Linked DNA regions of Pelodictyon luteolum DSM 273. The protein of the gene in region 1 interacts with the protein of each later gene in a pairwise test. Links are inferred from orthologs where the notes say so. Each region holds a gene or a part of one and is shown on either strand. Other genes may lie near its edges. The genes, in order: groL, PLUT_RS07710, PLUT_RS05515 and PLUT_RS02290.

The links.
Region 2: the proteins of groL (region 1) and PLUT_RS07710 interact in binary tests that used the Escherichia coli proteins (3 or more experiments, as listed by UniProt). The link is inferred for Pelodictyon luteolum DSM 273 from one-to-one orthologs.
Region 3: the proteins of groL (region 1) and PLUT_RS05515 interact in binary tests that used the Escherichia coli proteins (3 or more experiments, as listed by UniProt). The link is inferred for Pelodictyon luteolum DSM 273 from one-to-one orthologs.
Region 4: the proteins of groL (region 1) and PLUT_RS02290 interact in binary tests that used the Escherichia coli proteins (3 or more experiments, as listed by UniProt). The link is inferred for Pelodictyon luteolum DSM 273 from one-to-one orthologs.

What each region holds. Positions count from the first base shown.
Region 1 is NC_007512.1:633,921-637,263, reverse strand. The notes cover bases 468-3,343. They hold groL (chaperonin GroEL), read right to left. Parts: upstream 2,790-3,343; coding sequence 1,146-2,789; downstream 468-1,145. Other genes in these bases: PLUT_RS02805 (hypothetical protein), read left to right, coding at 3,281-3,343; groES (co-chaperone GroES), read right to left, coding at 2,837-3,124; queC (7-cyano-7-deazaguanine synthase QueC), read right to left, coding at 468-1,027. In the rest of the region: PLUT_RS02825 (CPBP family intramembrane glutamic endopeptidase), read right to left, coding at 1-290; more of queC, read right to left, coding at 344-467.
Region 2 is NC_007512.1:1,672,871-1,676,312, reverse strand. What follows is about bases 245-3,219. They hold PLUT_RS07710 (nucleotide exchange factor GrpE), read left to right. Parts: upstream 245-1,421; coding sequence 1,422-2,018; downstream 2,019-3,219. Other genes in these bases: dnaJ (molecular chaperone DnaJ), read left to right, coding at 2,075-3,219; hrcA (heat-inducible transcriptional repressor HrcA), read left to right, coding at 331-1,404. In the rest of the region: prmC (peptide chain release factor N(5)-glutamine methyltransferase), read left to right, coding at 1-170; more of dnaJ, read left to right, coding at 3,220-3,223; PLUT_RS07700 (flavodoxin domain-containing protein), read right to left, coding at 3,309-3,442. UniProt on the Escherichia coli protein: Participates actively in the response to hyperosmotic and heat shock by preventing the aggregation of stress-denatured proteins, in association with DnaK and GrpE. It is the nucleotide exchange factor for DnaK and may function as a thermosensor.
Region 3 is NC_007512.1:1,205,742-1,209,108, forward strand. The notes cover bases 296-3,195. They hold PLUT_RS05515 (ABC transporter ATP-binding protein), read left to right. Parts: upstream 296-1,359; coding sequence 1,360-2,031; downstream 2,032-3,195. Other genes in these bases: PLUT_RS05505 (GNAT family N-acetyltransferase), read right to left, coding at 296-549; PLUT_RS05510 (TMEM165/GDT1 family protein), read left to right, coding at 681-1,376; PLUT_RS05520 (ABC transporter permease), read left to right, coding at 2,028-2,813; htpX (protease HtpX), read right to left, coding at 2,926-3,195. Outside these bases: PLUT_RS05500 (CobW family GTP-binding protein), read right to left, coding at 1-94; more of PLUT_RS05505, read right to left, coding at 88-295; more of htpX, read right to left, coding at 3,196-3,367. UniProt on the Escherichia coli protein: Part of the ABC transporter complex FetAB, which is probably involved in iron export and enhances resistance to H(2)O(2)-mediated oxidative stress. Probably responsible for energy coupling to the transport system.
Region 4 is NC_007512.1:517,222-520,673, reverse strand. What follows is about bases 228-3,212. They hold PLUT_RS02290 (ABC transporter ATP-binding protein), read left to right. Parts: upstream 228-1,345; coding sequence 1,346-2,080; downstream 2,081-3,212. Other genes in these bases: PLUT_RS02280 (serine hydrolase domain-containing protein), read left to right, coding at 3,008-3,212; PLUT_RS02285 (MlaD family protein), read left to right, coding at 2,101-2,979; PLUT_RS02295 (MlaE family ABC transporter permease), read left to right, coding at 547-1,341; PLUT_RS02300 (PHP domain-containing protein), read left to right, coding at 228-446. In the rest of the region: more of PLUT_RS02300, read left to right, coding at 1-227; more of PLUT_RS02280, read left to right, coding at 3,213-3,452. UniProt on the Escherichia coli protein: Part of the ABC transporter complex MlaFEDB, which is involved in a phospholipid transport pathway that maintains lipid asymmetry in the outer membrane by retrograde trafficking of phospholipids from the outer membrane to the inner membrane.

The DNA.
Region 1 (3,343 bases):
TCCACCATCGGAGCTCCGCCGTTTTTGTAGTAGAGAACGGTGTTGGTGATGTCCATCACGAAAAGGACAAGTCCGGCAAGCCCTCCCCAGAAAAGCGAACGGCGGAGCTGGCCGCCTGAAAGCCAGATCGACTCCCAGCCACCATTCCGCCCGAGGAAAATGGCAAGGCCGATCGAGCCGATGACATACAGTGCCAGCGCCGGCCACTCCTGGAGCGGTGTGAAGTGCCCGGCAAGGCCGGACAGCCAGATCAAAACGACAAGGCCGAGCGCCAGGGGTAAGCTGGACATGCCTCTGGGGGATGTGGATCGGGTCATTTTCAGAAAATGTTTTACTGTAAGGGTCAGTCAATATACTGCGGTCGGACCTCATAATCAATCGGGTCGCGGATCCCCTGAAGCTCGAACGCCCTGAGCCTGCGGGCGCAGCTGTCGCAGACCCCGCATGCCCTGCCTTCACTCCTGTAGCATGACCAGCTGTGCTCGAAAGGCGCACCGAGCTCCATGCCGTTCCGGACGATCTGCGCCTTCTGCATGGCGATGAGCGGGGTAAGGATGGTGATGCCGGTTTCGGGCCTGGTGCCGAGCTCGATCACCCGGTTGAAGGCATCGTAGAAAACACGGCGGCAGTCGGGGTATCCCGACGAGTCCTCCTCCACCGCCCCGATAAAGAGCCGCTCCGCCCCTATCACCTCCGACCAGCTGACGGCCATGGAGAGGAAACAGGCATTGCGGAACGGAACGTAGCTGGTAGGAATGCCCGACCCCCGGAGATCGGCGCCGGCAACCGGCATGGAGTGATCGGTCAGCGAAGAGCCACCGATACGGCCGAGGAAATCTGCATTGACTTCCAGACGCTCCGTAATGGAATAATGATCTGCGATGCTGCGGAACGACTGCAGCTCCTTCTGCCAGGTACGCTGGCCGTAGTTGACATGCATGGCGGCAAGTTCGTACCCCTCGCGGTGCGCAATTGCCGTGGTGACGAGACTGTCCATCCCGCCGCTGAGAAGGAGAACGGCTTTCATCGTAATGGTGATGCTTATGGTGTTGAAAGAAACCTGTCTTTGAAGGTACAAAAAAAAAGAGGCCGTCTCAGCGTTGCAGCTGAGACGGCCTCTGTAAGAGAGAATGAGAGAAACGGGATCAGTACATGCCACCCATTCCACCCATGCCGCCCGGAGGCATTGCAGGCATGTCGGACTTGTCTTCCTTGATGTCGGTGATGCAGGCTTCGGTGGTCAGAAGGATGCTGGCAACAGATGCCGCATTCTCGAGCGCGCTGCGGGTAACCTTGGTCGGATCGACCACGCCGGCCGCCACAAGATCCTCGTACTGCTCAGTGCGGGCGTTGAAGCCGAAATCGCCTTCACCCTGCTTCACACGCTCAAGGACAACCGCGCCATCGGTGGTGCCGGTGTTGGCAACAATCTGGCGGAGGGGTTCTTCAAGTGCGCGGCGGATGATATCGATACCGGTCTTCTGGTCCTCGTTGTCTGCGATTGCGTTGGAAAGGCCCTTGATCGCACGGATCAGAGCCACACCGCCGCCGACGACAATACCTTCCTGCACTGCGGCACGGGTTGCGTGCAGCGCATCTTCAACACGGGCCTTCTTCTCCTTCATCTCGACCTCGGTGGAAGCACCGATGTTGAGGACGGCAACGCCGCCGGAGAGTTTTGCAAGGCGCTCCTGCAGCTTCTCGGTGTCGTAGTCGGAAGTCGACTTGTCGATCTGGCCCTTGATCTCGTTGATGCGTGCCTTGATCTCGTCCTGAGTGCCTTTGCCTTCGACAATGGTGGTATTGTCCTTGTCGACGGTAATGCGGGCAGCCTGGCCGAGATAGTTGACGGTGGCGTTCTCGAGCTTGTAGCCCTTCTCTTCGGAGATGACGGTACCGCCGGTGAGGATGGCGATGTCCTCAAGCATTGCCTTGCGGCGGTCGCCGAAGCCCGGAGCCTTCACGGCGCAGACTTTCAGGGTGCCGCGGAGGCGGTTGACGACGAGTGTCGCGAGTGCTTCGCCTTCGATGTCCTCAGCAATGATGAGCAGCGGCCTGCCGGACTGAGCGGACTTCTCGAGGATCGGAAGCAGCTCTTTCATGTTGCCGATCTTCTTGTCATGGATCAGGATCAGCGCGTCTTCGAGCTCAGCCTCCATGGTCTCGGAATTGGTCACGAAATAGGGAGAGAGGTAGCCGCGGTCGAACTGCATGCCCTCGACAACCTTCAGCTCTGTCTCCATGCCCTTTGCTTCTTCAACGGTGATGACGCCGTCTTTTCCGACCTTGTCCATGGCTTCTGCAATCAGCTCGCCGATTTCAGGATCGTTGTTGGCCGAAATGGTGCCGACCTGTGCGATCTCTTTCTTACCGGAGATGCTGCGGCTGATGTTGCGGAGCTCGGCGACAACCTCTTTCACAGCGCGGTCGATGCCTCTCTTGAGGTCGATCGGACGTGCGCCTGCGGCGACGTTCTTCAGGCCTTCACGGTAGATGGCCTGTGCAAGGACAGTTGCGGTGGTGGTACCGTCACCGGCAACATCGCTGGTCTTGGAAGCCACTTCGCGAACCATCTGAGCACCCATGTTCTCGATGGCATCATCGAGTTCAATTTCCTTGGCAACGGTAACGCCGTCCTTGGTGGAGGTCGGTGCACCGAATTTTTTGTCGATAAGAACATTGCGGCCGGCAGGTCCGAGCGTGACTTTCACGGTGTTGGCCAGCTTGTCGACGCCCACTTTCAGTTTGGCACGTGCGTCGGCATCAAAGAGAATATCTTTAGCAGTCATTGTAAAGCGTTCCTCCTGTAAGGGTTAGTAAGAATTATTTATGGCTCTCAGGCGAGAATGGCGAAAATGTCGGACTCGCGCATGATCAGGTAGTCCTCACCTTCGACCGAGACCTCGGTGCCGGAATATTTGCCATAGAGCACCTTGTCGCCGGCTTTGACCGGCATGGCGAGCAGCTGTCCGCTGTCGGACATCTTGCCGGCTCCGACGGCGACGACTTCGCCGTACATCGGTTTTTCTTTCCCGGTGTCGGGAATGTACAGGCCGCCCTTGGTCTTCTCTTCTGCGGGTGCGGGCTTAACAATAACTCGATCAGCTAACGGTTTCAAGTTCATTGTCTTCTCTTGTTTGGGTTTTGGATTAATAGTGCGATACTATTGTAAGGCAATTATTGTGTTCAGCGTTAGCACTCAACAACGCCGAGTGCTAACAGAACACTGCAGTATAAAAAAATTCACGCTCCATACAAACTGTTTTCAACAAAGATCGACATGAATATGCAGGAAGAAATTGAGAGCCGGCTGCAAAGCCTCGTCGGCAAGGTCGCCATGGAA
Region 2 (3,442 bases), 1.0 Mb from region 1 along the record:
CTATGGCGGGCCGCCTCCTCAGGCCCGGCGGGCGGATCGCGCTGGAAATCCATGCGGACGGCGCCGGGGGGGTGGTGGAGCTCCTCGAAGAGGCGGGCATGCTGGATATCGTGGTAAAGAAAGATTACGCAGGCCTGAACAGGATCGTTCAGGGGCGGCTTCCCCGATGAAATTAATTGCCCCCATGCATTGTTTTTTCTTCACGGCAAACGGTTGGCTTCCCCCGTGCTTCCTCTGGCGGTGCGATGTTGTCGCGGCGGAGTGTTTTTCGTACATTCCCTTTTCTGTACGGGCAGCGTACTGTCAGGTATCAAAACAGGTAACAGTCAGATGGGTTCTCGTGAGTTGAACTTGCGGGAACGGCAGGTGCTGGGGATCATCATCCAGCTGTATGTGGTTACTGCCGCTCCTGTAGGCTCCAGGTACATAGCAAGGAATTACAGCCTCGGTCTTTCAGACGCCACGATACGCAATGTCATGGCTGATCTTGAGGCTGAAGGCTATATCAGCCAGCCCCATACGTCCGCAGGGCGGATTCCCACCGACCTCGGGTACCGCTACTACGTCGACCTCATCATGAAGGTGCAGCGCATCGACGAGGAGGAAAAGCGGCGGATGGAGTCGGATTTCGGTCCGATCAGCATGGAAGGAAGGGGGACCTCGGCCGAGGTCCTGGTATCTGCTGCGAAGGTTCTCGGGAGCATTTCGCGACAGCTCAGTGTCGTCCTTTCTCCGACCCTGTCGAATGCGGTTTTCGAGAAGCTCGACATGGTGCTTCTGAGTTCCACCAGGATGATGGTGGTGCTTTCCATCCAGTCGATGTTCGTCAAGACCATTGTCATGGAGCTGCAGCATGAACTGACGCGCCAGAAAGTCGACGAGGTCGTCGACCTGCTCAATGAACGGCTCTCGGGGTTGACACTTTCGGAAATCCGCCGTTCAATCACCCGCCGTCTGGCCGGCAGCAGCTGCGACACCAACCTGAAGGATCTTATCGTGCGCTCGGCAGACAGCCTGTTCGACGAGTCGCCCATTTTCGAGCGACTGTATATCTCGGGTGCGGAGTACATCGTGGAGCAACCGGAATTCAAGCAGCCGGAACGGGTACGGGAACTGATCACCATGATCGAAGACAAGTTCAGCGTTGCCCGCCTTGTCGAGGACATCGCGCCGAAGCAGGACCTCAAACGCACTGCCGGACATGACGTGTCGATCAGCATCGGGCGTGAGAACAGCGCACTGCAGGCTGAGGATTTGACCATCGTCTCAGCGCCATACTATGCAGGCAGCATGGTTGGAACGCTGGGGATACTGGGGCCGAAACGAATGGATTATGAACATGCCGTCCGTGTATTGAACTACATGGCGGACTGCCTGACAGCAACACTGTCGGATGTCAACTAAACACAATTTTCGATTCAATGATGAAAAAAGCAGAAGACCCATTGCAGGACAGGGAAGGAACGATACAGGAGCACACCGAAGGACAGGCAGGCACTGCTGCGGCGGACCAGTCGGCGGCAGTTGAAACGCCGGAATCGAGGATTGCCGGGCTTGAAAGAGAGGTGCAGGCAGAAAAAGAGCAGAACGGGAAGTTCCGCGATGAACTCCTTCGCCGTGCGGCCGAGTTCGAGAATTTCCGCAAGCAGAAAGAGCGCGAGGCCGTCATGGCTTCCCAGCGGGCGACGGACAACGTCCTGCGCGACCTGCTCACACTTGTCGACGATGTTGAGCGGGTGCTTGCCAATGTCCCCGAACCCGAAGAGATCCCGGCTGCGGCCAAGCCCTATATTGACGGCGTGGAGCTGTTGAAGAAAAACCTTGACCGCTGGCTCGAGTCGAAAGGGGTGAAGCCGATTGAAGCGATCGGAATGAAGCTCGATGTTGATTTCCACGAAGCCATTTCCCAGATCGAGCATCCCGATGCCGAACCGGAGACTATCGTCGAACAGTATCAGACAGGCTATCTCCTTGGTGACAGGGTACTGCGCCATGCGAAGGTCATCGTGGCCCGGTAACGGGATTTGGGCAGACAGAGAGCAATGAATCGAGACATAATTTTCCAGGTATTGAGATGAAAAGAGACTACTATGAGGTCCTTGGCGTAAGCCGCTCGGCAGACAAGGATGAAATAAAGAAGGCCTATCGGAAACTGGCCCTGAAATACCACCCCGACAAAAATCCAGACAACAAGGACGCCGAGGATCATTTCAAGGAGGTCAACGAGGCATATGAAGTACTGAGCAACGATGACAAGAGACGTCGTTACGACCAGTTCGGCCATGCCGGCGTCGGTTCTTCGGCAGCATCGGGCGGCGGTGGCGGCCAGTATGGCGGCGGAGCGGATTTCAGCGATATTTTCAGTGCATTCAACGACATGTTCGGTGGTGGTGGTGGCGGTTCACAGCGCAGGCGTGCTGCATCGGGGATTCCGGGTGTTGATCTGAAGATCCGTTTGAAGCTCACGCTCGAAGAGATTGCCAAGGGCGTTGAGAAGACAATCAAGATCAAAAAGCAGGTGCCCTGCAAGGAGTGCAACGGTTCGGGTTCAAAAACCGGAGCCACAGAGACCTGTCCCACCTGCCACGGTGCCGGAGAAGTCCGTCAGGCCTCAAAGACCATGTTCGGCCAGTTTGTCAACATCGCAGCCTGCCCGACCTGCGGCGGCGAGGGTCGGATCGTCAAGGACCGCTGCCCGTCATGCTACGGTGAGGGCATAAAGCAGGGTGAGGTGACGGTGAAGGTGAATGTGCCTGCCGGTGTGCAGGAGGGCAACTACCTCACCCTCCGCGGACAGGGTAATTCCGGACCGCGGGGCGGAGCTCCGGGCGACTTGATCGTGATGATCGAGGAGAAGCCGCATGAGCTCTTCGTACGCAACGGCGATGATGTCATCTACAGCCTTGCCGTCAGCTTCCCCGATCTCGTGCTTGGCACGAAGGTCGATGTCCCGACTCTGGAGGGCGCCGTAAAGCTTACCATCCCCGCCGGCACCCAGCCTGAAACCATGCTCCGCATTCCGGGTCATGGCATCGGCCATCTCCGGGGCTCGGGCAAGGGCGACCAGTATGTGAGGGTCAATGTGTATGTGCCCAAAGAGCTTACCCAACAGGATAAGGATCTTCTCCGCGACCTGCGCAAATCACCCTCGATCGCACCCGAGGCTCACAGTGCAGGGGGAGCGAAGAGCTTCTTTGAAAAAGCTCGCGACATCTTCGGCTGAACGTTTCCCGGGATGATGCACTTAAACGCAGGAAAGGCCGGATCATCCGGCCTTTCCTGCATTGTGGTGATCCGGCAGTGATTTCTTACATGCCGCCAAGGTCAGCTTTCGCTTCATTGAGGACTGCCGGGGTGATGGTGCTGTAGCCCATCTCTTCGGCATATTCTTCTACCCCGGTTTTGATGCGTCCGCGAAGGAACGAGGGCAGCCCGTTCAGTT
Region 3 (3,367 bases), 570 kb from region 1 along the record:
TTGCAGGTTTTATCGAAAGGAGGTGGTTAATGGCGGTTGTTTTGCCTGAGCCGAGAAAGCCGGTGATGATGGTGGCGGGGATGTTCTTCAGCACGATTCATCGATCATTTTTCTGAATACCTGCATCGTTGAAGGCTGGAAGCCCCTTGAGCGATAGAACGCCTGCGCTTCAGTGTTGCACTCGTCCGTGAGGAGGGTTATGCGCCCTAGCCCCTCAAGGGCAGCGGCCTCGATTGCATGGTCGAGAAGGAGAGCTCCGACGCCCTTTCTCCGCCAGCGGGGATCGACCACCATATCTTCGAGCAGTGCAACCTTTTTACCCTGAAACGTGCTTACGGTAGTGAGCAGGAGCACCATGCCGACGATCTCTCTTTCAATCTCGGCAACGAACACCCTGCCGGAATCAGGACGGGCGATGATCATCCGGAGCCCGTTCTCTTGGCGCAGGGGATCGGGAGAAAACTCTGTTTCCTCTGAAAAAAGTATTTCGAGCAGCCTCGTACAGGCCTCGATGTCTCCTTCTGCTGCGCTTCGGATCCGGGGTGTCATAATGGGGTGCTGTCCTGCATGGTTTACTCTGCCAATCGGGTGCCGGATAGAATATACTTCATGAATTTGTGTTATTTTCACCCGTTAAATCTAGACAATTCTATTCCATAATTTCCCGACCCCACTTTCAAATGGATGCGTTCTGGCTCTCTCTCGTCATGATATTTCTTGCCGAACTCGGCGACAAAACCCAGCTGGTCGCTCTCACGCTGGCAACCTGCTACAACACCTGGACGGTACTCTGGGGCATTTTCTGGGCCACGCTCCTCATCCACGTGTTTTCAGCCGGCATCGGCTGGTTCATGGGCGATCTTCTGCCGGTCGACTGGATCCGGTTCGGCGCAGGCGTGGCGTTTCTGGCATTCGGGTTCTGGACCCTTCGGGGCGACCATCTTGACGATGAGGACAGCGGTACCTGCCGACGCACCCTGAGCCCCTTCTGGCTGGTGTTCGCAACCTTCTTCATGGCCGAACTCGGCGACAAGACCATGCTCTCCACCGTAACGCTTGCCGCAACGGCCCCGTTCATACCGGTATGGCTCGGCTCAACGGTCGGTATGGTGCTCTCGGACGGTCTTGCCATCATACTCGGGCGTATGCTCGGCAAAAAGCTCCCGGAAAAAGCCGTCGGCATCGGAGCTGCCGTAATCTTCTTCCTTTTCGGCCTGTACAGCATGTATGAAGGAGGCGCTGCATTCCCGCTCTCAATATGGGCTGCGGCTCTCGGACTCACCGCCCTCATCGGCTGGCTGTTCCTTCGCCCCAAACCGGCCTCCAGATCCCGAAATCAAACCACCGGGGACGGCAGCGATGGCTCCAATCCTTGAAATCCGTGATCTCTCCTTCACCCATGAGGGCGCTCAATCGCCGATTTTCGAGCATCTCTCCCTCGCAGTGGAGGAGGGGAGCCATATCCTCCTGAAAGGGGCATCGGGCACCGGAAAATCGAGCCTGCTCCGCCTCATCTGCCGGCTTGCCGCCCCCACGTCCGGAACCATCCTGTACCGTGGGGAGCCCATCACCGGCATTGCCCCCCCGAAACTCAGAAGCGCCGTCGGCTACGTTGCCCAGATTCCCCGGATGATGGAAGGATCGGTAAAAGAGAACCTCCTCCTTCCCTTCACGTTCGCCGCCAACCATGGACTCAAGGCACCTGCAGAGGACGAACTCCGCCGGATGCTCAGTGATTTTTATCTTGACGACCTCAAGCTCACCCATCCCGCACTGAAACTCTCGACCGGCCAGCAGCAGCGACTTGCCCTTATGCGCACACTCCTGCTCAAGCCTGACCTTCTCCTGCTCGACGAGCCGACCTCTGCACTGGATGCCCTGAGCGCAAGCATGGTGTTTACCATAATGGAGCGGCTCAACACCCGTGAAAAGAAAACCCTCATTACCGTCACCCACAGCGACTATCGTCCTTCCGGTGCCCACGTTGAGCTGTATCTTCTCCGGAACCGCACCCTTACACGGCAGCCATGACCTCCATCATAGACATCTCCATCGGCCAGCTCCTGCTTGCGCTTGTCTTCATCCTCCTTGCGCAGATCTCCTCGTTCATCTTCCAGCTCGGCCTGCACCGGGACATCGCCATCGGCACCGTGCGTACTTTTGCGCAGCTGTTCCTCATGGGATACGTACTGACATATATCCTGCACTCCGACAATGTCTTTTTGATCACAGGGGTGTTCGTCGTCATGGTCTCCTCGGCCATCTTCATCATCAAGGGCCGGGTGAATGAAAAACAGGTTGCCTACCTTCTGCCGACCTTCATCACCATGCTGCTCAGTTATTTTGTGACCGCCGTGTTCGTCTCCGGCCTCATCATCGGAAGCTCGCCCTGGTGGGAGCCGCGCTACTTCATTCCGGCCGGCGGCATGGTCATCGGCAACTCCATGTCAGCGCTTGCCATCTCCATAGAGCGCTTTTTCAAGGACCTGCGACAGCAACGCGAACTGGTTGAAATGAAGCTCTGTCTCGGAGCCGGTTACCGGGAAGCGAGCGCCGAACAGTTCCGGGCTGCGGTGAAAGCCGGCATGATCCCCTCCATCAACGCCATGATGGGCGTAGGGCTGGTGTTCATCCCCGGCATGATGTCCGGCCAGATACTGGCGGGAGCCGATCCCTTGATCGCCATACGCTACCAGATCGTGGTCATGCTCATGCTGGTGGGGGCAACGGCGGTCAGCTCCGTTTCGGTGATGCTCCTCATCCGCAGGCGCTGTTTCGGCAGCGGTGAGGAGCTGCTCCTCACCCCGGAGTAACACACTGCCGTAACACCAAGCCCGAGAGATGCTGTTGCGGCGGGGCACAGAAAAAGCCCCGTCATACGGCACGGGGCTTTAAGGGTGCGGGAGAAGGCCGGGAGCAGGGGGCTCAGCGGGCTGATTCAAGTGCTGCGATCCGGGATTCAAGAGGGGGGTGGCTGCTGAAGAGCGCCATCATGCCGCCACCGGCAATGCCGCTAGCCGCCATCTCTTTAGGCAGTTTGCCGGCGTCAATGCTTCCGAGTGCACGCAGGGCCTCGATCATCGGACGGCGGTCGCCGATCAGGGCTGCGGCTCCGGCATCCGCCCGGAATTCACGCTTGCGCGAGAAGTACATGACAACGATGCTTGCAAGGATACCGAAAACGATTTCAAAGGCAATGCTGCTGATCCAGTAGCCGATGCCCGGGCTGCCGGACTCGTCTTCGTCCCTCCGGAGAAAGCTGTCGAGGGCGTAAGCAAAGACGCGCGCCAGAAAAATCACGAAGGTGTTGACGACACCCTGGATGAGGGTGAGGGTGACCATGTCGCCGTTCTGGATATGGGCCACC
Region 4 (3,452 bases), 120 kb from region 1 along the record:
AGAACGGCAGCGTCGGCAGGCCGCATATCGCGGCGGTGCTGCAGGACGGAGGATATGTGAAAAGCTTCAGCGAAGCGTTCAGCAAGTACCTCGGAGCCCACAGCCCAGCCTACGTCAAAAGCATCGAAACGCATCCGGCGGAGGTCATACGGCTCATCAATGAAGCCGGGGGACTCTCTTTCCTTGCGCATCCGGCACAGAGCGCTCCCGACGAAATCCTCAAACAGCTGATTACCGTGGGGCTCGACGGCATTGAAATCGTACACCCCTCGCACGACAGCTACAAGCAGAACTATTACCGGGAAATCGCCAACGAGTACTTCATGCTCTTTTCGGGAGGATCGGACTACCACGGCCTCAAGGATCGGGATGATGACACGTTCGGCAGGGTGACGATTCCGGGTGACTGGGTGGAGAAAATGAAAAGCAGGCTGGTCAAGGCCTGAGGGACCCCTGATTGGTGAATTGCCCGATTTTTGCTATAATCCGGACTCATTTTACTGGCCTCACCGCTCCGGCGGTGCCTGCCGCATTGTACCTTTAGCCATGCCAGCAACCCACATACGGAACATGGGGCACCACCTGACCCTGCGGATCAAAGGGTTCTTCCTCACCATGCAGGACTTTTTCTTTTTTTCCGTGCGGGCGTTTGCCACCATGCCGAAAATCCGGCGCTACTGGCGGGACTTCCTCGACCAGGCGGCCATCTGCGGAGCAGACTCCATCCCCATCGTGCTCGTCAGCGCCATCTCCATCGGCTCTCTGCTTGCAATCGAAGTCGGCAACCTCCTCGAGGACTTCGGGGCCAAGACCATGCTCGGCCGCTCCACATCCATTTCCGTCATCCGCGAGCTCGGTCCCCTGCTTATGGGCCTCATGCTCTCCGCCCGGTTCGGTTCGCGTAATGGAGCAGAGCTCGGAGCAATGCAGATCTCAGAGCAGATCGATGCACTCAGGGCTTTCGGCACTGACCCCGTAGCCAAGCTCGTCATGCCGCGCCTTCTGGCCGCACTCATCATGTTCCTCCCGCTGACGGCCCTCTCAGACTTTGCCGGCCTGTACAGCGCGGCCTATATGGCCGAACACTACCATCACCTTGACCCCGGCATTTTCTGGAACTCGGTATACCCGCGGCTCGCCTTGAAGGATTTCGTCGTCGGCTTCGCAAAAGCTCCGGTGTTCGCCGTCATCATCACCCTCGTCAGCAGCTTCAACGGGTTTTCAGCCAGCGGAGGAACCTCCGGCGTCGGCCGTTCCACCATCAAGGGAATCGTTGTTTCATCGGGACTGGTACTGATCGCCAATTTCTATGTTTCAAAGATCGTCCTGGAAAACATGTAACGGCATGATTGAACTACGCAATATCAGCTTGAAATACGGTGAAAAGGAGATCCTGAAAAACGTCTCCCTCACCATTGAAGACAACACCATCAAGGCGATCCTCGGACCGAGCGGCGTCGGCAAGAGCACCATTCTGAAACTGATGCTCGGACTGATAAAGCCAACCTCCGGCCAGGTGTTTGTCGACGGCACGGATATTTCCGCAATGAAGGAGTCGGAACTCTATCCGATCCGGAGGAAAATGGGCATGGTGTTCCAGGGCAACGCCCTCTTCGACTCGATGAGCATCAGCCAGAACCTCGGATTCTTCCTCCGTGAAAACCTCAACCTCCCAGAAAAGGAGGTTCAGGAAAGGGTAACCGAACAGATCCAGTTCGCAGGGCTTGAGGGCTACGAAGAACAGCTTCCCGAAAGCCTAAGCGGCGGCATGCGCAAGCGGGTTGCCATCGGCCGGGCGCTGATATTCAGACCTCACATGATCCTCTTCGACGAGCCGACAGCGGGGCTTGATCCCGTCAGCTCGAAAAAGATCCTGACGCTTATCAGCTCCCTTCGACACCACAACAACCTCGGGGCGGTGATCGTCACCCACATCATCGATGACGTTTTCAATGTCGCCGACTGCGTGGCGGTACTCTATCAGGGCGGCATTATTTTTGACGATGCCACCAGCAAACTGCACGGATCGGACCATCCATTCATCCGATCCATCCTCTCCGACAAAATTCTTGAACTGTAACACCAAACGAACAAGCGGGCATGAGAAATCCCAACGCACTGAAATGGAGCGACCTGAAGACCGGCATTTTTTTCATCTTCGGCATAGGCTTTGCCGCCTATCTCGGGCTGGTCATCGGAAAAAACAGCAGCCTGTTCACCGGAGTGACCACCGTAAAGGTGCTGGCTGGAAACATGCAGGGTCTGACTGAAAACAATTTCGTGTCGGTATCGGGCAAGAAAGTCGGAACCGTCTCGAAGATGGAGTTCACCAGCCAGAATGACTCGCTTCTCGTGGTAGCCGATCTCAGGATCCGAAACGAATACGCAAACCTCGTCACCAAGGACTCCAAGGCGACCATACGCTCGCTCGGCGTGCTTGGCGACAAGTACGTGGACATCATGACCGGAAAAGGCGAACCGGTCCAGGACGGCGACTTCATCGCACTTGACGCCAACGACGGCATGGCGGGGCTGACCACAGGAGCATCAAAGGCACTGGAGAACATCAACACCCTTCTCGAACAGCTCCAGAGCGGAAAGGGCGTTGCCGGCAGATTGATTTCCGATGAGAAAATGGGCAGTGAACTTGTCGCTACCATCAGCAGCCTCCGCAGTACAGCCGACGAGCTTGCAACCGTCTCACGCAAAGCCTCGAGCGGCAACGGCCTGCTGCCGAAACTCATCAACGACCCGAAGCTGGCAGACAACACCACCGATGCAATCGCAAAGATCCAGCACGCGGCCGCCACCACCGACTCCCTGATGACTGCCATCAACAGCGGCGAAGGCACCCTCGGCCAGCTGCGCCGGAACCCGGAACTCTACGACAACCTGACCAAGGCACTCTCATCGCTCGATACCCTCATGGTGGACCTCAAAAAACGGCCCGAACGGTATGTCCGCTTCACGCTTTTTTAGGCCAGTAACACTCGCCTTTCTTCTTTTCATGACATTCGGCCCTGCAGCGTTTCCGCTCCGGGCCGAAGAGTTTGATTTCACTCCTGTACGGCGACTTATGCAGGAGGGGGTCGATGAAAACGTCTTTCCAGGAGCCTCCATCGCCGTCATCTACCGAGGCAACACAATCTTCCATGAAGCCTTCGGAACCATCGGATGCGGACTCAGCCCCAAGCCAGCCTATTCTTCCACCGTCTACGACATTGCATCCCTGACAAAAGCTGTCGCCACGACTGCCGCCATCATGCAGCTCGTTGAGCGCGACTCGCTCAAGCTCGACCAATCTGCAGCCGGATACTTCCCGCCATTCGGCCGGAACGGCAAGAACGACATCACCATCCGCCAGCTCCTCAACCACACCTCCGGACTGCGGCCGCATGCATGGTATATCAAAACCTGCTCCACCCCGCAGGAACTGATTGCAGCAATCTGCA